3 regions of the Nocardioides asiaticus genome follow, and region 3 is predicted to be linked to each of the others. Evidence: predicted binding sites of a transcription regulator. Region 3 holds the regulator's gene; each other region holds the start of a gene.
What was found. Region 3 encodes LexA, which represses DNA repair genes until DNA is damaged. Its sites were predicted from a motif close to TCGAACANNTGTTCGA; they were not measured.
Positions count from the first base shown of each region.

Region 1: a site for LexA is predicted at 3,911-3,926, ahead of ABLE53_RS18470 (HNH endonuclease signature motif containing protein). Genes of this name have one in related genera too.
Region 2: a site for LexA is predicted at 1,914-1,929, ahead of ABLE53_RS09805 (alpha-ketoglutarate-dependent dioxygenase AlkB). Genes of this name have one in related genera too.

Region 1 is NZ_JBDZDM010000005.1:187,723-194,392, reverse strand. It holds gene ABLE53_RS18490 (mycothiol transferase) at 1-382, opposite strand, end outside; gene ABLE53_RS18485 (LLM class F420-dependent oxidoreductase) at 425-1,426, shown strand; gene ABLE53_RS18480 (hypothetical protein) at 1,492-1,767, shown strand; gene ABLE53_RS18475 (class I SAM-dependent DNA methyltransferase) at 1,767-2,498, shown strand; gene ABLE53_RS18470 (HNH endonuclease signature motif containing protein) at 2,534-3,880, opposite strand; gene ABLE53_RS18465 (purple acid phosphatase family protein) at 4,007-5,365, opposite strand; gene ABLE53_RS18460 (pseudouridine-5'-phosphate glycosidase) at 5,397-6,326, opposite strand; gene ABLE53_RS18455 (carbohydrate kinase family protein) at 6,323-6,670, opposite strand, start outside.
Region 2 is NZ_JBDZDM010000002.1:819,349-826,018, forward strand. It holds gene ABLE53_RS09795 (DUF58 domain-containing protein) at 1-134, opposite strand, end outside; gene ABLE53_RS09800 (AAA family ATPase) at 131-1,147, opposite strand; gene ABLE53_RS09805 (alpha-ketoglutarate-dependent dioxygenase AlkB) at 1,261-1,890, opposite strand; gene ABLE53_RS09810 (GntR family transcriptional regulator) at 2,013-2,717, shown strand; gene ABLE53_RS09815 (hypothetical protein) at 2,714-3,109, opposite strand; gene ABLE53_RS09820 (DUF4031 domain-containing protein) at 3,185-3,493, shown strand; gene ABLE53_RS09825 (MFS transporter) at 3,477-4,703, opposite strand; gene ABLE53_RS09830 (HD domain-containing protein) at 4,758-5,372, opposite strand; gene serA (phosphoglycerate dehydrogenase) at 5,430-6,641, opposite strand.
Region 3 is NZ_JBDZDM010000001.1:1,165,747-1,172,416, forward strand. It holds gene ABLE53_RS05660 (helix-turn-helix transcriptional regulator) at 1-557, shown strand, start outside; gene ABLE53_RS05665 (hypothetical protein) at 625-1,131, shown strand; gene ABLE53_RS05670 (hypothetical protein) at 1,475-2,098, opposite strand; gene ABLE53_RS05675 (LysM peptidoglycan-binding domain-containing protein) at 2,422-2,781, opposite strand; gene lexA (transcriptional repressor LexA) at 3,042-3,803, shown strand; gene ABLE53_RS05685 (alkaline phosphatase D family protein) at 3,913-5,595, shown strand; gene ABLE53_RS05690 (phosphatase PAP2 family protein) at 5,766-6,575, shown strand; gene ABLE53_RS05695 (MXAN_6640 family putative metalloprotease) at 6,620-6,670, shown strand, end outside.

The sequences.
Region 1 (6,670 bases), on a different contig from region 3:
GGTCGAGGTCGCTCTCCTTCACTGTGTCCAGGAACGCGACCGTGGCCTCGTGGGTCGCGGTGAGATAGGCAGCGAGCTGCTCGGCGCTCGCCCGCACCTGCCCGACCTCGTCAGTGGACTGGCCGTAGCCGGTCGCGCGGACGGAGAACGGCAGCGCGAACGTGCCGGCGAAGCCCTGCGCGGTCCACACCTGCTCGGTGCCGGCGACCTCGGCCACGTGGTCGTCCTGGACCCGGGTGAGGTGCCAGACCAGCCATGCGATGGTGTTGGCGTCGGGGGCGACGCGGTGGGTCAGCTGGTCCTCGGTGAGACCGTCGACGACCGCCGTACCCCCTTCCACGATGCGCCCGAACGCGTCCTTCAGCAGGTCTGCTGGTGTCATACCTGCGACGTTACGCCGGCGCCCAACGGGTACCGCCCCGTCATGACGAACTTCGGCTACACCCTGATGACGGAGCAGAGCGGTCCGCGCGAGCTCGTCTCGTACGCGGTGGCCGCCGAGCAGCTCGGCTTCGACTTCGAGGTCTCCAGCGACCACTACTCGCCCTGGCTGACCGAGCAGGGGCACTCGCCGTACGCCTGGTCGATGCTCGGCGCGGTCGCCCACGCGACCGAGCGGGTCGGCCTGATGACGTACGTGACGTGTCCGACGATGCGCTACCACCCGGCCGTGGTCGCGCAGAAGGCGGCGACGCTCGCGCTGCTCAGCGACAACCGCTTCACCCTCGGCCTCGGCAGCGGGGAGAACCTCAACGAGCACACCGTCGGTCGGGGCTGGCCGGCGCTGCAGACCCGGCACGAGATGCTGATGGAGGCGATCGACCTCATCCGAGCGCTGTACGCCGGCGACCTGGTCACCTTCCGCGGCGAGCACTTCTCGGTCGACTCGGCGCGGATCTGGGACCTGCCGGAGGAGCCGGTCCGGATCGCCGTCGCGGTCGCCGGCGACCGTGCCGTCGGCGACCTCGCGCCGCTCGCCGACGACCTGATCGCCACCGAGCCGAGGTCGGACCTGATCGAGTCCTGGAACGTCGCCCCGGGCACGCGGAAGATCGGGCCCACCGAGGTCGACGGTGCGCGGGCGATCGGCCAGCTGCCGATCTGCTGGGACCCCGACGAGGACACAGCGGTCAAGCGGGCCCACTCGCAGTTCAGGTGGTTCGGCGGCGGGTGGCGGGTCAACTCCGACCTGCCCACGACCGCCGGCTTCGCCGGCGCCACCGAGTTCGTCCGCCCCGAGGACGTGGCCTCGAGCATCCCGTGCGGGCCCGACCTCGACCGGATCGTCGAGGCGGCCTCGGCGTACTGGGAGGCCGGCTTCACCGACATCGCGCTGGTCCAGATCGGCGACGAGGGGCAGCAGCGGTTCCTCGACGAGGCCGCCGGTCCGCTGCTCGAGAAGCTGCGCGCCGCCGCGCCGGCCTGACGTCCTGCGTGAATCGGCTTCTGAATCGGCTTCCGGCCGGTGGGCGGAGACGGTAGGAACGTCGCATGAGGCTGGTCGCGCTCGGGAGCTCCTTCGCCGCAGGGCCGGGCATCCCGCCCGTCGTCGACCGGCCGCAGCGACCCCGCCGGCTCACCCGGCCGCTGCTGCGGCTCGTCCCTCAGCTCGACGGGCTGCCCGCGCATGCTCTACCACCCCAACTCCGCGGGCATGGCGGCCGTCGCCGACGCGATCGCGGCGACGCTGGGGTCGTGAGGCCGATGGCCGACACCGACCTCGCCCACCTCGAGCTGGCACTCGCCCCCACGAGGGCCGCCCGCTGATGCGCGAGCCCGACGCCGCCTTCGCCGATCCCCGGCAGGCAGCGCTGTACGACGTCTTCGACGACGACCGCTCCGACCTCGACGCCTACGTCGCGATCGCACGTGAGATCGACGCGAAGGTCGTGGTCGACCTCGGCTGCGGCACCGGCTCCCTCGCCGTACGGCTGGCGGCGCTGGGTCTGGAGGTGATCGGCGTGGACCCGGCAGCGGCGTCGTTGGACGTGGCGCGCGGGAAGCCGCATGCGGGGCTCGTCACCTGGGTGGCCGGCGACGCGACGGCCCTCGACGGTCTGCCCCTCACGGCCGAGCTGGTCGTCATGACCGGCAACGTCGCCCAGGTCTTCGTCTCGGACGACGACTGGCACCTCACGCTCGCCGCCGTGCGGGGGATCCTGCGCCCGGGAGGTTGGTTCGTCTTCGAGACCAGGCGCCCGGAGGCTCGCGCCTGGGAAGGCTGGGATCTCGAGCCGACCGCCGTGCCGCTACCCGACGGCACCGTCGCGACCGTGTCCAGGAAGGTCACCGAGGTCGCACTGCCCTTGGTGACCTTCGAGTCGGCGACCATCCTCGGCAACGAGGTCCTGCACTCGTCATCGACGCTGAGGTTCCGCGAGCGCGACGAGATCGTTCGCGACCTCGAGCGCCACGGCTTCGAGGTCGCGGACGTGCGTGATGCGCCCGACCGTCCCGGCAAGGAGTTCGTCTTCATCACCCGCTGCGGAGCAGGGTGACTGGTCGCTCCGGTTGCCGAGGTCGGGCAGATCTCTCAGCCGGTGGCGGCGGGTGGTGACTCGCCCGGGTGGAGCTCGGTGGTGCCGCCGCCTTGGTGTCGGAGGTATTGGAAGCCGTGGGGGCTGGTCCAGAGGAACACACCGGGGCTGAGTTGTCGGTAGGTCCAGCCGTCGTGGGTCTTCGCACGGTGGTGCAGGCGGCAGAGCTTGGCGAGGTTGCGGCTCTCGGTCCTGCTGCCGGTCTGGTCGGCCCGGTAGGGGTCGATGTGGTCGGTGTCGGTGTGCCACGCGGGTCGGTGGCAGTGCGGGAAGGCGCAGGTCTCGCAGATCAGGGCGGCCTGGACGTGCTGCGCCTGACTGGGCGTGTAGCCCTCACGGTCGATCACCGCGTTGAGGTCGATGACCTGGACCGGCTTGATCACGGTGCCGGGGGTGGTGGCCCACTCGTGGATGCGCTCGATCGGGACCACGGCGGAGAAGTTGTCGACCCGGACCAGGCCGGTGCCGGCCAGGGCACCCTTGTCGAGGTGGCAGTACAGGTGCAGGACCTTCGCGGTCCCGCCCGCCTGGCCGCCGGTGTAGTGCCGGGCCAGGATCCCCAGTGCCTTGGCGCGCCGTCGGTCCAGGGCCCAGGTGGCCCATTCGGGATGGTCGGGGTCGGTGAGCAGCCCGTTGGCGATCGCTGCGACCGCGGACTCCAGGTCGGCGGCGTCGGCCAGGTCGAGCGTGGCCTCCAGCAGCGCGTGACCACCGATCCCGGTCTCACCGGCCACGGGACGTGTCTCGATGGTGGCGTGGTGCTCGCTGGTCTTCTCCTCGGCCTCGAGGGCGGCGGTCTCGGGGTCGAAGGCGGCCATCGCCTCCTCGGCGAGCCGGCCGAGCCCGGCCCAGGACCAGCGTTCGGCGGTCGGGGCCACCTGGGCATCGACCCAGGCGGCGGCCTGGGCGGTGAGGTGTTTGGTGTGCTCGGCGATCCGCCGGGCCTTCCAGGCCGGGAGCGTGTAGTCGAGCACCCGCGCCCAGGTGGCCGGGAGGCGGTGGCGGAGCTCGAGGACGTCGCCGACCAGCTTGCGGGCGCTCATCGCCGAGACGCCGAGGACGGGGCCGAGCTCGACGACCGCGAACTCGCTGACCAGCGGCGCGCCCTCGCCGGCCAGCGGCAGCCCGCGGTCGCCGGCCAGGTCCGACCCGGTCTTCTCGACCGCCGGCTGCCTCGCCGAGTCGGCGTCGGTCGCGTCGAGGGCGTGCATCGCCGCGTAGTCGGCGACCAGGGCGAGCGTCTCGGCGGCGGCGCGGTTCTCCTCAGCCCGTGACCCGGCGACCGCGGCCAGGACCGCGGCGGGGTCGGCCGGGTCGTGGTGGGTGCCGGGAAGGTTCGCCATAACACGATTCTACCTCGCGATCGCCCATATTAGAACAGGTGAGCGAAATATCCCCAAGGGCGATCGAGACTTCATATGTCATGTCGCAGGACCCGGGCCAGAGGCCAGGGAGGCGACGCCCAAGAGCTAGGAGGTGCGCCGCATGGTGAGCGTGTCGAGGACCGCACCGGAGGTGGAGAGGGTGCGGAGCTTCATCGTGGCCGTGCCCCACTTGTTCGGTGGAGTGACGTCGAGGAAGGCGATGGAGTGCTCGGCGGAGGCGACGGCGTTCCACGTGGTGATCTCGGGGACCTTGAGGCCGCCCCTGACCGTGACGTACGACGTCGGCAGGCCGACCTCGGGGTACGCCGAGGCGCCCGCGCCGCCGGCGGTGACGTAGACGGTCCCCTTGTTGGTGGTGACCGTGCCGCCCTTGGGCGCCTCCTGGACCGGCGACCCGTCGCGCATCAGGTGCGTGCGCTCGTAGCAGTGGTTGTGGCCGTTGACGACCAGGTCGACCTGGTGCTTGTCGAAGATCGCCTCCCAGCGGTCGCGGACGCCACCGTCGGACGCGTGCGCCATGTTGGTGCAGTAGGCGCACTGATGGAAGCCGACGACGATGAAGTCGACGTCGTCGCGCCCGCGGAGGTACCGGAGCCGGGAGTCGAGCCAGTGGTCGAGGGCGCTGCCGAGGTAGCCGTTGTTGCGGGTGTACTCGTAGGTCGCGTCGTTGCCGTCGAGCGCGACGAAGGCGACGTTGCCATGGACGAAGGAGTACGTCGCCCGGCCGCCCTTCACGCCGTTGCGCGGGTTGCGGAAGCGGGCGAAGTAGCCGGCGTACCCCAGCTCCCCGTTGCCGTTCTCCATCTCGTGGTTGCCGACGGTGGTCATCCACGGGATCGCCCGGGCGCTCGGCTGGATCTGCCGGAGCCAGGTGTCCCAGACCCCGAAGTCCTGCTGACTGCGGGAGCTGGTGCCCATCCCGCCGGAGTCGGCGTAGCACAGGTCGCCGACGACGAACGCGAACGCCGGCTTCTGCCGGTTCAGCAGCGCGACGTGCTTGGCCGCCGCCGTGTTGACGCCCATGTCGCCGAACGCGGCGAAGCGGAACGCCCGCTGCCCCCTCGGCGGGGTCCGGAAGGTCCCGGCGCGGACCGTGCCGCCGGCGTGCCGGAGCCGGTAGTGGTACGTCGTACCGGGCCTCAGGTCGTGCAGCCCCACGTGGTGGTAGACCGTGTCGACGCCGAGCGAGGAGACGCTGTCGGCGCCGACGGTGCGGCCGTAGCGGGTCGTCGTCCCGAGGTCGAGGACCGGCTTGCGGACGGAGCGCGGCGTCGACCACGAGACGTTCATGGCCGAGCGCGGGGTGAGCCCGTAGGACAGGTGGATGCCGGACGGCGCGACCGCCGACCAGCCCGGCTGCGTCCACAGCACCGGGCCCGCGAGCGCGCCGGCCCCGCCGGCCAGCCCGGTCTTCAGCAGCGTACGGCGGGTCGTCTCGGTCATGACCCCTGCAACGGGAGTGGCCGAGCGGTGGTTACGGAACGCCGGGTGAACAGTAGGCGGAGGCGACGGCCGCGGCGAGCCGCGCGTTGTGGCGCACGAGCGCGATGTTGGCGACCAGGCTGTCGCCGCCGGTGATCTCGACGATCCGGGCGAGGAGGTACGGCGTGGTGTCCTTGCCCCTGATCCCCCGCGCGTCGGCGTCGGCGAGGGCCTGCTCGATGATCCCGCCGATCCGGTCGGCCGGGATCTCGTCGTCGGCGGGGATCGGGTTCGCGACGACCAGGCCGGTGGAGAGGTCGAGGTCCCAGGTGGCGCGCATGACGTCCGCGATCTCCGCAGCCCCGTCGACCCGCATCGGCGCCGCGTGGCCGGAGGAGCGCGAGTAGAACGAGGGGAACTCGTCAGCCCCGTTGACCAGTACCGGCACGCCGTACGTCTCCAGCGTCTCGAGGGTCAGCCCGATGTCGAGGATCGACTTCACGCCGGCGCTGACGACGGCGACCGGCGTACGCGACAGCTCGGTCAGGTCGGCGGAGACGTCGAAGCTGAGCTCGGCTCCGCGGTGGACGCCGCCGAGGCCGCCGGTCACGAAGACCCGGATCCCGGCCATCGCCGCGAGCCGCATCGTGGCCGCGACGGTCGTGGCGCCGTGGAGGCGGCGTGCGACGGCGTACGGCAGGTCCCGGACGCTGACCTTCATCACGTCACCGTGGGAGGCGAGCAGCTCGAGGTCGTCCTTGCCGAGGCCGATCCGGGGAACGCCGTCGAGGACGGCGATCGTGGCCGGCACCGCGCCGCCGTCGCGCACGATCTGCTCGACCTCCGTCGCCATGGCGACGTTCTGCGGGTAGGGCATCCCGTGGCTGATGATCGTCGACTCGAGCGCGACGACCGGGCGGTCCGCGGCGAGCGCGTCGGCGACCTCGTCGGTCAGCGTCAGGAGGGGGTGGGGTGCGTTCACAGCAGGCTCCGGACGAGCTCGTCGGTCAGGTCGGGGCGCACGGTCCGCTCGCTCGCGCAGGTGACGGCCGCGGCGGCGGCGCCGAAACGAGCCGCCTCCGCAGCACCGGCGCCGTCGAGCAGAGCATGGCAGAAGCCGGCGACCATCGCGTCGCCGGCGCCGGTGACGCTGACGACGTCGACGGGTACGGCGGGGATCCGGGTCTGTCCGTCCGGCCCGCTGAGCCAGGAGCCGTCACGGCCGCGGCGCACCCAGACCAGCTCGGCGCCGCGCTCGTGGAGCTGCGCGGCGGCCTCCGCCACCTCGTCGTCGCCGTCCGTCGACAGCCCGGTGAGGGCGCCGAG
Region 2 (6,670 bases), on a different contig from region 3:
TACTCCCGCAGATCGTTGAAGTCCATGCTCCGACCGGTCTGCCGCGAGGCGTACTCGCCCTCGAGCAGGCCGACGACCTTCCGGTGCGCGTGGATCGCGACCCGGGCCTTGATCCGCGGGAGGTAGGTGGTCATGGGCTCGGGACCGCCCTGACGAGCGCGTCGACGATCGTCTCCGGCGCCACCCGCTCGGCGAGCGCCTCGAAGCTGAGGTGGAGCCGGTGCCGCAGCACGCTGTGGCGCAGGTCGCGGACGTCGTCGGGGGTGACGTAGCTCCGCCCCTGCAGCAGCGCCACCGCGCGGGCCGACTGGAAGAAGGCGACGCTGGCGCGGGGGCTGGCGCCGAACTCGACGTAGGCCGCCGCTTGCGGGCCCAGGACGGCGCCGATGTTCCGGCTGGCGTGGACGAGCGCCACGATGTAGCGCTTGATCGCGGGGTCGACATAGACCCGCTTGGCGAGCTCCTGCAGCTCGATCACGTCGGCGGGTGTCGCGACCGGCTCGGTGTCGGCGTGGTCGGGGCCGAGGGTGCCGCTCTCGATCCGGTCGAGCACCGTCAGCTCGTCGGCCTCGTCCGGGTAGGTGACGACCTCCTTGAGCAGGAACCGGTCCATCTGCGCGTGCGGGAGGACGTAGGTGCCCTCCTCCTCGATCGGGTTCTGCGTCGCGAGGACCATGAACGGCCGCGGCAGCGGATGGACGACGCCGGCGATCGAGGTCTGCCGCTCCTGCATCGCCTCCAGGGTGGCCGACTGGGTCTTCGCGCTGGACCGGTTGATCTCGTCGAGGAGGACGAAGTTGGCGTGCACCGGCCCGAGCTGGGTCTCGAACTCGTGGTTGCGCGGGTCGTAGACCTGGGTCCCGATGATGTCGCTCGGCAGCAGGTCCGGGGTGCACTGGATCCGGGAGAAGTGCGCGTCGACGGTCTGCGACAGGGTGGACGCCGCGAGGGTCTTGGCGAGGCCGGGGACGCTCTCGAGGAGCACGTGGCCCTCGGCCAGCAGCGCCACCAGCAGCGCGCTGCGGAGCCGCTCCTGGCCGACGACCCGCTCGCTGAACGCGGTGGTGATCCGGCCGAGGAGCTCACCGGCGCGGGCCAGCTCGCTCTGGGAGGGCGGGGGTGCTGCGGTGGCGGCGGTCGCGGTCATCGTGGCCTTCCGGTCGCTTCCGGGTCGACGGGGACCAGTCTCCCCTGGCCCCGATCTTCCCTCGTCCCCGAAATCCGCAAACCCCCGGCCGGTGGTCCGGCCTCTCGCGCGGCTCAGAAGACGTTGATCGGGCGGAACTGCACGGAGATCCGCGGACCGGCGTGGGCGACCTTCGGGACGGCGTGCTCCCAGGTCCGCTGGCAGCTGCCGCCCATGACGAGCAGGTCGCCGTGGCCCATCTCGATCGACGTGGACTCGCCCCCGCCGCGCGGGCGGAGCGCCAGCTTGCGCGGGTCGCCGACGGAGAGGATCGCGACCATCGTGTCGCTGGTGCGGCCGCGGCCGAACCGGTCGCCGTGCCAGGCGACCGAGTCGCGACCGTCGCGGTAGTAGCAGCAGCCGGCCGTGACGAACGGCTCGCCGAGCTCGTCGGCGTAGTGGGCCGAGAGCGCCCTGCGGGTCGCGGTGAGCGCGGGGTGGGGCAGCTCGTCGTCCTTCAGGTAGGTGTGGACGAGACGGGGGACGTCGACCACGCGCTCGTACATCTGCCGACGCTCGGCCCGCCACGGCACGTCGCGGACGAGGGTGTCGAAGACGTCGTCGGCGTCGGGCAGATAGCCGCGGCGGACGTCGACCCAGGCGCCCCGGGAGAGCGGGATGCGCTCGAAGCCGTCGTCGCCCAGCGGGCGCTCGCCGAGTTCGCCGTCACCGGCGGGTGCGAAGAGCGTGGCCTGGAAGTCCATGCCCTCCACCATAACCCCGGAGGTCGAAAATGTGTTCGAAGTTCGCCATTCTCAGGACGGGCGGCGATTTGCTACCTACTGTTCTCGCCATGGAGCAGGCGGTGGCACCCCCCGGAGGGACAATGAACGCGGGGAGGTCTCTGAAGCACGTGCAGGTCAGGGAGTACGTTCGGTCTCTCGTCACGGGGGTTGCCCCGGGGTCGCCGGCACCCTCCGAGCGCGAGCTGGTCCACCGCTTCGGGGTGGCCCGGATGACGGTCCGCCAGGCGATGGACGCGCTGGTCGTCGAGGGCCTGCTCGAGCGCATCCCCGGCCGCGGCACGTTCGTGGCCCGGCCGCGCCGGGCCACCAGCCCGGTCCTCGGGTTCACCGAGGAGATGGCCCGCCGTGGCCTCCAGGCCGAGTCCCAGACCCTGGTCGCCCGCCGCGAGCACGCCGGCCCCGGCGTCGCCCGCGCGCTCGCCATCCGCGAGGGTGACGGCGTCGTCCACTGGCGCCGACTGCGCCGCGCCGACGGCCTCCCGGTCTGTGTCGAGGACGCCTACCTCGACGAGACGCTGCTGCCGGGTCTGCTCGACGGCGTGATGCCGACCAGCCTGTACGCCGAGCTCACCGCGCGCGACCTGCGCCCCACCTGGGTCGAGGACAACGTCAACGCGGACGTCGCCGGTGCCGAGGAGGCGGGCCTCCTCGAGCTCGCCACCGGCGCCGCCGTGCTCCGCCGTCAGCGGCGGGCGCTCTCCTCGGACCGGGTCGTCGAGGTCTCGCGCTCGGTCTATCGCGCCGACCGCTACACCCTGCGGCTGCAGCTCGGCCGCTCCAGCTAGCTCAGCTCGTCGGGCTCCGTCGCGGGGCCGGCGGCGAGGCCGCCGAGCGGCGCGACGACGTCGCCGCTCTCCTCGCACACCCAGACCGGGTCGGGCCCGCCGAGGTCGGGGGAGATGCTCAGCGAGTGCAGCGGCGCGTGCGGCGGGCAGCTCGTGCAGACCGGCCACCGCTGGGAGCCGCCGGAGACGGCGCCGTCGAAGAGCGCGTCCTGCACGTCCTGGGCGACCAGCCCGGCGACGTACACCAGACCTTCGGGCCACTGCTCGGCCCACCACGCCCGCTCCGACATCGCCTCCTCGAGCGTCGAGACCGTCTCGGCGGTCGCGAGCCGGCGCGCCTCCAGGTCGTGCAAGACCTTCGCGCGAGCCTCGAACAGGGTGGCGGTGTCCATCGGCTCCATGGTTGCGCACGGAGTCAACCTCCGGCTCCGGAGGCGTCGCCGGCGTGCGCCTGCTTTGATGGCCGGGTGATCCTCATCGACCCGCCGAACGCCCCCGGGCACGGACGGCTGTGGTCGCACCTCGCGAGCGACGTGTCGTACGCCGAGCTCCACGCCTTCGCCGGCACGCTGGGGATCCCCGAGCGGAGGTTCGACCGGGACCACTACGACGTCCCGGCCGAGCTGTACGACGACGTGGTGGCCGCCGGGGCGACGCCGGTGTCGAGCCGGGAGCTGGTCGCGCGACTGGTCGCGGTCGGCCTGCGTCGACGGAAGACAGAGGGCCGACGCGAGGCGGGGGCCCGGCGCGCCGACGAGGTCAGGCGCAGACGCTGAAGTCCGACTTCGTCGGCTCGGCCGGGCCGCCGGGGACCGCCACCGGCACCGGACGGGCGACCCGCCGGTGGGCGGCGAGCGCGACGGCCGCGATGGCCAGGCCGCCGAGGCCGCCGAGCAGGAGCCCGGAGCTCCAGCCGCCGGCGTCCATCGCTCGGCCGACGACCGGCGCGCCGAGAGCGCTGCCGAGGGTCAGCGCCGAGCCGTGCCAGCCCATCGCCTCGCCCCGCACCCGGGGCGGGACGAGCCGGGTGAGGTCGTCGACCGTCGCGGTCAGCGTCGGGGCGCAGAAGAGGCCGCTGAGGACGATGAGGACCGCGTAGGTCGGCCGGTCCGGGGCGACGGACACCAGGGCCGCGGTCGCGCCGAGCAGCACGAGGAGCAGCGCCGCCGGCGGGTGACTGCGCAGGGCGCCGTACACCACCGCCCCGACGGCCGAGCCCGCCGCCCACAGCGCCATCACCCAGCCCAGCGAGCTGGTGTGGCCCATCGCGCGCATCGCGGCGACGGAGCCGAGGTCCTCGCTGGTGAGGATCAGCGACGCGGTGACGGTCACGACCAGCACGAGCACCACGCCGGGCGTCATCCAGCTGCGCAGGCTCGCCTTCGGGGTGTCGGTGGACGTGGTCTCCAGGCTCAGCGGCGGGTTGGCGATCCAGAGCGCCACGCCGGCGACGACCGAGAAGAGCTCGCACACCATCAGCGCGACCGGCGTGGGCAGGTAGGTGGCACCGAGGACGCCGAGGACCGGCCCGACCATGAACGAGAACTCGGTGACCACCGAGTCGATCGACAGCACGGCGGTCCGCTGGGCGGGGGAGACGGCGCCGATCAGCACCTGCCGCACGATCGAGAACGACGGCACGGTGAAGAGCCCGGCGATGCCGACGAGCACGATGAGCGGCCAGTACGACACCCACGGCGCGATGCTCCAGCCGACCGCCAGGACGACGAGGGAGGGCGCCACCGCCCGGCGCAGCCCGACCCTGTCGAGCAGCCGGCCGCGCCAGGGGCTGCTGACCGAGAGGGCGATCGCGAGGACGGTGGTGACGATCCCCGCCTCGGCGTACGACCGGTGGAGATGGCCGACCACGTGCAGCGCGACGACGACGGTCGAGGCCGCCATCGGCACGCGGAGGAGGAAGCCGAGAAGGAGGATGCGGCGTACGGCGGCGATCCTGCTGAGCTCGGCGTACGTCGAGAAGCTCACCGGAGGATTCTCCCAGCGAGGCCCTTCGGTGACCTAATCGTTATTTGCGGTCGTCTAGCCGGCCGCTTCGACCGGCGCCAGCGCGCTGAGCTCGCGGCGCAGATTGGCCCGTGCGCGGGTCTCCCAGCGCTCCCGTGCGTAGGGCGTGTGGAAGAGCTGCTCCTTCGCGAGCAGGCCCTGCAGCACCTGGGTCCGGCCGGCCCGGAAGAGCTCGTCGCCGAGGTGGGAGTACTCCTCGCGTACGGCGGCGGCGTACTCGTCGTAGCGGTCGGTGTCGGCCGCCAGGATCGCCAGGTCGGCGTCGGAGAGCACACAGCCGTTGCCGTCGGTGTCGTCGGGGGAGTGGAACTCGGTGAGCCGCACCAGTCGCGCGACCTCGGCGACGACGTCGGGGCCGAGGTAGTCCGGCAGCGAGTCCTCGGCCCACGCGGCCGAGCGCTCCTCCGCGTCCCGCTCGCCGTCGTAGACGGCGTCGTGGAACCACGCCGCCAGGATCACGACCAGCGGGTCGAACGGGGCGCCCGCCGACCGGAGCTCGTCGATGCGGGTCAGCACCTCACCGAGGTGCCGGGTGTCGTGGTAGTGCCTGCTGGGATCGGCGTACGCCGCCAGCAGCTCGTCCTTCAGCGCCGCTGCCTCAGGCAGCGGCCAATCTTGAGGCAGCTCCATGCCGCGCAACTGTAGCCGTGGGTCCCGACGGCTTCGACCCCCGATGGGGGATCTCCCTCAGCTGGTGGACGGGGCGGTGTAGGAGCGCAGCCACATCGTGTGCGGCGAGGCCTCCAGCTTGGCCAGCGTCTCGGCGCTGATGTGCTGCGCGACGTCGGTGACGACGTAGCCCTGCTCGCCGCGGGTGGCGAGGTACTGGCCCGAGACGTTGGCGCCCTCGGCGGCGAGCAGGTTGTTGACCTCGGCGAGCACGCCCGGCACGTTGAGGTGGAGGTAGCCGATGCGGGCGCCCTCGGCCAGCGGCGGCGGCTGGACGGCCGGGAGGTTGACCGACAGCGCGGTCGAGCCCTCGTGGACGAAGTTCTTCAGCTTGGTCGAGACGAAGAAGCCGATCTCCTCCTGCGCCTCCTGGGTCGAGCCTCCGACGTGCGGCGTCAGGATGACGTTGTCGAGACCGCGCAGCACCGACTGGAACTCGTCGCCCTGCGCCTTCGGCTCGATCGGGAAGACGTCCAGCGCGGCGCCGGCGATGTGGCCGGACTCGACGTGCTCGCGGAGCGCCTCGTTGTCGACGACCATCCCGCGGCTGGCGTTGATGAAGAGGCTGCGTGGCTTCATCTTCGCGAACTGCTCGGCGCCGAAGATGCCGGCGTTGCCGGGCCGTCCGTCGACGTGGAGGCTGACCACGTCGGCCTCGGCGAGCAGCTCGTCGAGGGTGTGCATCCGGCGGGCGTTGCCGTGCGCGAGCCGGTCGGCGATGTCGTAGAAGATGACGTACATCCCCATCGCCTCGGCCAGGTTGGACAGCTGGGTGCCGATGTTTCCGTAGCCGACGATGCCGAGCGTGCGGCCGCGGACCTCGTGGCTGCCCTTGGCGGACTTGTCCCAGATGCCGTCGTGCATCCGCTGGTTCTTCTCCGCCAGCCGGCGAGCGAGGACGATGATCTCGGCGATGACCAGCTCGACGACGCTGCGTGTGTTGGAGTACGGCGCGTTGAACACCGCGATCCCGCGGTCGGCGGCCGCCTTCAGGTCGACCTGGTTGGTCCCGATGCAGAAGCAGCCGATCGCCTTGAGGTCGGTCGCGGCGTCGAGGACGCGCGGCGTGATGTGGGTGTTGGACCGGATGCCGAGGAGCGTCACCCCGGGCAGCTTCTCGACGAGCTCGTCCTCGGACAGCGATCGACTGAGCAGCTCGACGTCGAAGCCGGCCCTCTCGAGGTTGTCCACGGCGACGGGGTGGATGTTCTCCAGCAGCAGCACCTTCACGGCTTCAAGGGTAGGTCGACCGTCCGCCC
Region 3 (6,670 bases):
TCCCCGACGAGCGGCTCTCCGACCGGGTCGCCGCGGCCGGCCCCGAGCACCCCGTGGTCGCGAGCTACGTCGCCGACCCGCCCGACCTCACCCCGCGGCGGCTCTCCGACGTGGGCCGCTACCGGCGTACGACGGACGGCCGGGTTGCCGACGCCGCCACTGACGCGCTCGGCGCGCACCAGCTGAGCCTCATCGTCTCCGTCCAGGGCCTCACCGGTCGCGGCTGGGTCATCGGGCGGGACCACCGCGACTTCACCGATGACGAGATCACGGTGGCCTGCTGGCTGCTGCCGGCCCTGACGGCGTACGACCGGATCTACCGGCCGCCCGTGCGCCGCGTCCCCGAGCGCTCGCTCACGCCGCGGGAGGTGGAGACCCTGGAACTGCTCGCGCAGGGGCTCACCGCTGCCGCCATCGGCCACCGGCTCGGGATCAGCCCGCGCACGGTCGCGAAGCACCTCGAGAACGCCTACGAGAAGCTCGGTAGGCACGATCGGCTGCTCGCCGTACAGCAGGCGACGGCGCTCGCGATCGTGCAGCCGCGGCTCGGCGGGTGAGGCGTTCGTTCGCCGCGGTCGTGGTGTCCTGCCGCGGTCCCGGACGGGATCGGGAAGAATGTCGCCCGTGGCAGCGAGGGGGAACTCGGGTGGCAAGCGAGCGGGGACGCGCCGGGGTCCGCGCCAGAGGCGGACGTTCCGGCCCTCGGTGCTCCTGCTCGCGCTCGGGATCACGCTGCTGGTGATCGCCTGGGGCTACCTCGTGTACGCCGCGATCGACTTCGGGGCCGACGCCCGCGGAGGCGACTCGCGAGCGTGGGGGTTCCTCGGCATCTGCGCCGTCGGTGCGGTCGCCTGCCTCTTCGCCGGGCTGATGCTCGTGGCCCGCCTGGGACGAGCGCTCGGCATCACCTCCGCCTCGCCCACGCCGCCGCGGCCGCGGGCCGGCGAGGCGCCGAGCGGCCAGGACGCCCACTACGCCGGCCACCACACCGGCACCGGCGGGCTGCACCTCGGCCGGATCCACACCGAGACCGGCCGCTCCGACGGTCGCTCGTCCACCGGCTCCGACGGCGCCGGACGCCCCACGGACGCCCCTTCTCCGAGCGGGTCGCACCGGCACCGGGCCGACTGACCTGGGCCGTTGGGCGTACGCGCATTCGCGTATAGCCGCGCCGACCCGCGGGCGTCAGGCTTGTCTCCTCAGCACGGTGCAGGTGGGGGCTGCATCCACGCGCTGTAGCCGGATCCGTCGTCGCACGCTCCGTCCGCAGGATGCCGAACTCCTGTGGGCGGTGGGCCTGTCCAGCCGCCCGTGCGGCGACCGGGCACGGTGGGAGCAGACACCGTGCGCGAGGGGCGGGCCGCCCAGCTGGCGGCCCGCCCCTCTCTCTCTTCCGCGGCATGCAGCGTCATACGGATGGGGACCTGCGCCCGCGCGGCGCGTATGACGTCCCGCGACCCGGCGCCCTCGCCGGTCACGCGGCCCGAGCACCACCGAGCAGGTCGCCGACGACGACGTGGAGGAACAAGCGGCGCTTGTCGCGTCGGACCCGCAGGAGCTCGCGGCCGATGTCCTCGGGCCGGGTGAGTCCCTGTTGGACGGCGATGCTCACGACGTACGCCGCCTGCCGATCGCTCCGTGCCCACAGCGCTGCCCGCACGGCCGCGATGGCGGGTCTGGTGCGAGGTATCCCGATCTCCACGACGTCGTCGGCCGACCAGCGGCGTGTCTGCCGGATGTCGTAGAGCGGCGTACGCCGGATCCGTGTGCCGCGCGGCACCGAGACACGGATCCGCTCCTCGTCGTACCGCTCCAGGCCGCTGGCGATCAGCGCAGCCGCCCCATCGAGGCAGGCCCGCGGCCCGCCCTGGAACACAGCCGCCCAGCAATGGCCCTCCCAGGAGATCGGACCGTTGTGGAGGCACACGCTCTGGTCGCCGATGAGCTGCCAGCGACCCATCCGCACGTGATGCCGAATCTCGCCGCGAGTCACACCGGCGGCATAGAGCTGGGGCCGCGACACGACGTACGACTGTCGCTCCTTGAGCATCCCGAGCTCGAGCTCGACCTGCTTCTGCGTGCTGAGTGGCTTGGTCATGCGTACGACGATCGAAGACTCCACCGACCGCCCGCGCCTGCGTCGACCCGGTCTGTGGAGGGCAGCGACGCGAGCCCCTGGTGTGGACGACGCATGGCTCGCGGTGCGGTGGCCGCCCGTATGACGTAGGAACAACGTCATACGGACGGGGACACTGCGCGCCGCGGGACGTATGACGTCTGCAAAGCCGGGGCGGGGCGGTCGGACGCTGGTCCTCCCGCCCCGCCCCTCTTTCTCTTCCCCTGTAGGTGCCGCCAGCCGGGGTCGAATCAGCTGACGGCCGTCTGTGGCCGAGCGGCGACGGAGGCAGCCCGGCGGTGTGGTCAGTTCGGGATGCGCAGCGACTGGCCGGCGGCGAGCATGCCGGAGTCGAGCCCGTTGAGGTCCTTGATCTGCTGCTCCATGTCGCGGACGCTGCCGCCGTCGGCGGCGTCGGAGGCGAGATCCCAGAGCGTGTCGCCGGGCTCGACGACGACGGTGTGGGTCGGGACAGCGTTGCCCTTCTCCTGGGCGGCGCCGGAGAGGCCGGCGCCGAGGAACCCCGCCGCGAGCAGCAGACCGAGGGCGACGAGGAACACCACCACGCGGCCGCGGCGGGTCAGCCGCACGCTCGAGCCGCGCCGCGGCGCCCGATCCACGGGCCGGGCCGGGGCCATGAACTGGTCGAGGGTGGTCGTGGTCATCGCCGGTCTCCTGGGGAAGTGGGGTGGCTGGTGCGCTCGACGAGATGTCTACAGACGGCCACCGACAGTTCGGGACGAGCGCCGGATCGCGTCCGTTCGATCACGCATTCGATCGAACACGTGATCGAGAGTAGATCACCTGTTCGAACGAGATCAAGGGCCCGGGCCGAAAAAATGTTCGAACCGCCCGTTGTCCACAGATCGCGACACGCTTCGAACAGATGTTTGAAGTCGGCAACGGCCCGGTCTACCGTGGGCACATGACCAAGCCGACCAAGGAGCCGACCCCGGCGTCCACCTCCGCCAAGCGGTCCACGACCGCCGTGAGCGAGCTTCCCGACGGCCCGCCCGACGCCACCGGGCTGACCCCGCGCCAGCAGCGCATCCTGGCTCACCTGCGCGACTGCATCGAGAAGCGGGGCTACCCGCCGAGCATGCGCGAGATCGGCTCGGCGGTGGGCCTGACGAGCACCAGCAGCGTCGCCCACCAGCTGAAGGTGCTCGAGCAGAAGGGCTTCATCAAGCGCGACCCGCACCGGCCGCGGGCACTCGAGGTGTTCCTGCCCGAGGTCCTCGCGGCCCGCAAGTCGATCTCGGCGGCCGAGGAGACGGCCTACGACGAGACCGGCATCGGCGACGCCAACCCGGAGGCGACCCTCGTCCCGGTCGTCGGCCGGATCGCCGCCGGCGGCCCGATCCTCGCCGAGGAGCGGGTCGAGGACGTCTTCCCGCTGCCGAAGCAGCTCGTCGGCGACGGCACGCTCTACCTCCTGCACGTCTCCGGCGACTCCATGGTCGACGCGGCGATCTGCGACGGCGACTTCGTGGTCGTGCGCCAGCAGCCGACGGCGGAGAACGGCGAGATCGTCGCCGCGATGATCGACGGCGAGGCGACGGTCAAGACCCTTCAGCGCAAGGACGGCAAGGTCTGGCTGCTGCCGCACAACCCGGCCTACGACCCGATCGACGGCACGCACGCCACCATCCTCGGCAAGGTCACCGCGGTCCTGCGGAGCCTCTGACGACTCTCTTGGTCTCGACACCGGCCACTTCGTGTCCGGGCTCGACCAACGATGGGTGAACAACAGCCGCCGGCGCGTCACGCGCCGGCGGCTGCGTCGTTCTCCGAGCGTGACCCACACTCCCCTCGACCGCCGCCGCCTGCTCGCCGGCGGCCTCGGCGCGGGCCTGGCGGGCGTCGGGGCGGCCGTCCTCCCGGCGCCGTACGCCGACGCCGCAGCCGCGCTCCGACACTTCCAGCACGGCGTCGCCTCTGGCGACCCGCTCCCCCACGCCGTCGTCATCTGGACCCGGGTGACGCCGACCGCCGCCAGCAGGCCGGGCTCGGGCAGGGGCCCGCACGTCAAGGTCGGCTGGCAGGTCTCCACCTCGCCGACCTTCAAGACCGTCGTGAAGCACGGCACGTTCACGACCGGCCCGTGGCGCGACCACACGGTCAAGCTCGACGTCACCGGGCTGAGGCCCGCGACGGCGTACAACTACCGCTTCTCGTACGCCGGCCAGCACAGCCGGGTCGGCCGCACCCGCACCGCGCCCGCACCGACGGCGACCCCCGGCCGGATCCGGTTCGGCGTCGTGTCCTGCGCCAACCTGCAGGCCGGCTGGTTCTCGGCGTACCGCCACCTCGCGAAGCGCACCGACCTGCACGCGATCGTCCACCTCGGCGACTACTTCTACGAGTACGGCCCGGGCGAGTACGGCTACGGGCCCGACGACATCGACATCCGCAAGCACCAGCCGGCCCACGAGGTCCACACCCTGGCCGACTACCGGATCCGGCACGCGCAGTACAAGCGCGACCCCGACCTCGCCGATCTCCACGCCCGCTTCCCGTGGATCGTCACCTGGGACGACCACGAGGTCGCCAACGACCAGTGGCGCAACGGGGCGGAGAACAACAGCCCGGGCGAGTACGACTGGAAGGCGCGCAAGACCCACGCCCACAAGGCGTACGACGAATGGATGCCGGTGCGCCTCGACGGGACCGCCGCCCTCGACCAGAGCCACCTGAACGACCGGATCTACCGGCGCTTCAGGTTCGGCACGGTGCTCGAGCTGAGCATGCTCGACCTGCGCTCCTACCGCTCCAAGCAGGTCGACCAGACGACCGACGGGCTGGCCGCCGTCGACGACCCGGACCGCACGATCACCGGCACCGACCAGCTGAGCTGGCTCAAGTCCGGCCTCAGGAACGCGCCCACGACCTGGAAGGTGGTCGGCAACCCGGTCATGATCGCTCCGGTCACGTTCGCCGCGCTGCCGAAGGACGTGATCGGTCCGGTCAACGACGTCACCGGCCTGCTCCCCGACAACGGGGTCGCCTACAACGTCGACCAGTGGGACGGCTACACCGCCGACCGGACCGAGCTCTTCGACCACATCCGCACCCACAGGATCGAGGACGTCGTCTTCATCACCGGCGACATCCACTCGGGGTGGGCGTGCGACCTGCCCTACGACTCCGCGATCTATCCGCTGGGCGGCACCGCCGGGGTCGAGTTCGTCGGCACCTCGGTCACCTCGAGCAACCTCAAGGACATCACCGGCACCCCGGCGCACACGACGAGCCGGGCCGTGGAGACAGCCATCATGGGTGCCAACCGGCACGTGCGCTACCTCGACTTCGACGACCACGGCTACTCGATCCTCGACGTGACCAGACAGCGGGCGCAGATGGACTGGTACGTCATCGGCGACCGGGCCGACAAGAACGCCGGCGTCAGCTGGTCGACGTCGTGGGCGACCACCCGCGGCAGTGGGCGGGTCCACCGGGTCGACGCGCCCGTCCGCTGAACCCGCCGACACCAGGGCCGAAAGGCTCCCAACCTCCCGCTGCCCACCGGCTAGTCTGTGCAGGATCGAGCGACTTCAGCGGGGGCACAGTGCGGGACCAGGGGACCAGCGGCGAGCGGGCTGACGCTCGTACGCCTCCCCTGGAGATCGTCGAGGCGACCGTCGCCACCATGGAACAGAGGGTGAACCGCACCCTATGGGAGCGGCTCGCCGGCGTACGCGCCGGGGTGCGGGAGCTGGTCTTCGTGACCGTGCTCTACATCGCCTACACCTCGTCGCGGCTGCTGGCGAGCGACAACATCGCCGAGGCGAAGAGCCGTGCCCGACAGCTGCTGCAGATCGAGAAGGTCGTCGACCTCGACTTCGAGCGCAGCCTCAACCAGTTCTTCGTCCACCACGAGGTCATCGGGCTGCTCAGCTGCTACTGGTACTCCACGGCCCACTACATCCTCACCCTCACGGTGCTGATCTGGCTCTACGCGCGCGGGCGCGAGCGCTACCTCCCCGCGCGGCGGGCCCTCCTGGTCGGCACGGTCCTCGCCCTGGCGCTCTACCTCATGCTCCCGACCGCGCCGCCGCGCTTCTTCCCGCACCTGTACGACGACGTGCTGCTGCTCCACACCGACCGGGGCTGGTGGGGTGCCGACGCGTCGGCACCCAAGGGGCTCGGCGACCTCACGAACGAGCTCGCGGCGTTCCCCTCGCTGCACTGCGGCTGGTCGCTGTGGGTGGCGATCGTGGTGTGGCGCAACGTGCGCAGCTGGGTGATCAGGATCCTCGCCTGCCTCGGTGCGCTGCTCACCGCGCTGGCCGTCATCGGCACCGGCAACCACTGGACGCTCGACGTGATCGTGGGGTGGATCGTGATCATCGCGGGTGTCGTGGGCGTCTCCGCCTTCGGGCAGCGTCCTACACTGCTGGAGGCCGCACCTGCGGACGAGGACCTCTCGGGACGCCGAGCCGGCGAGCCCTCGCGGTAGGCGTCCAGGGTCGGCCGGACCTGTTGCCGACCGTCTGGTACTCGATGCGTTTCAATCGCTTCCCCGTCCTGCTGTCCCTCCTCACCCTGCTCCTC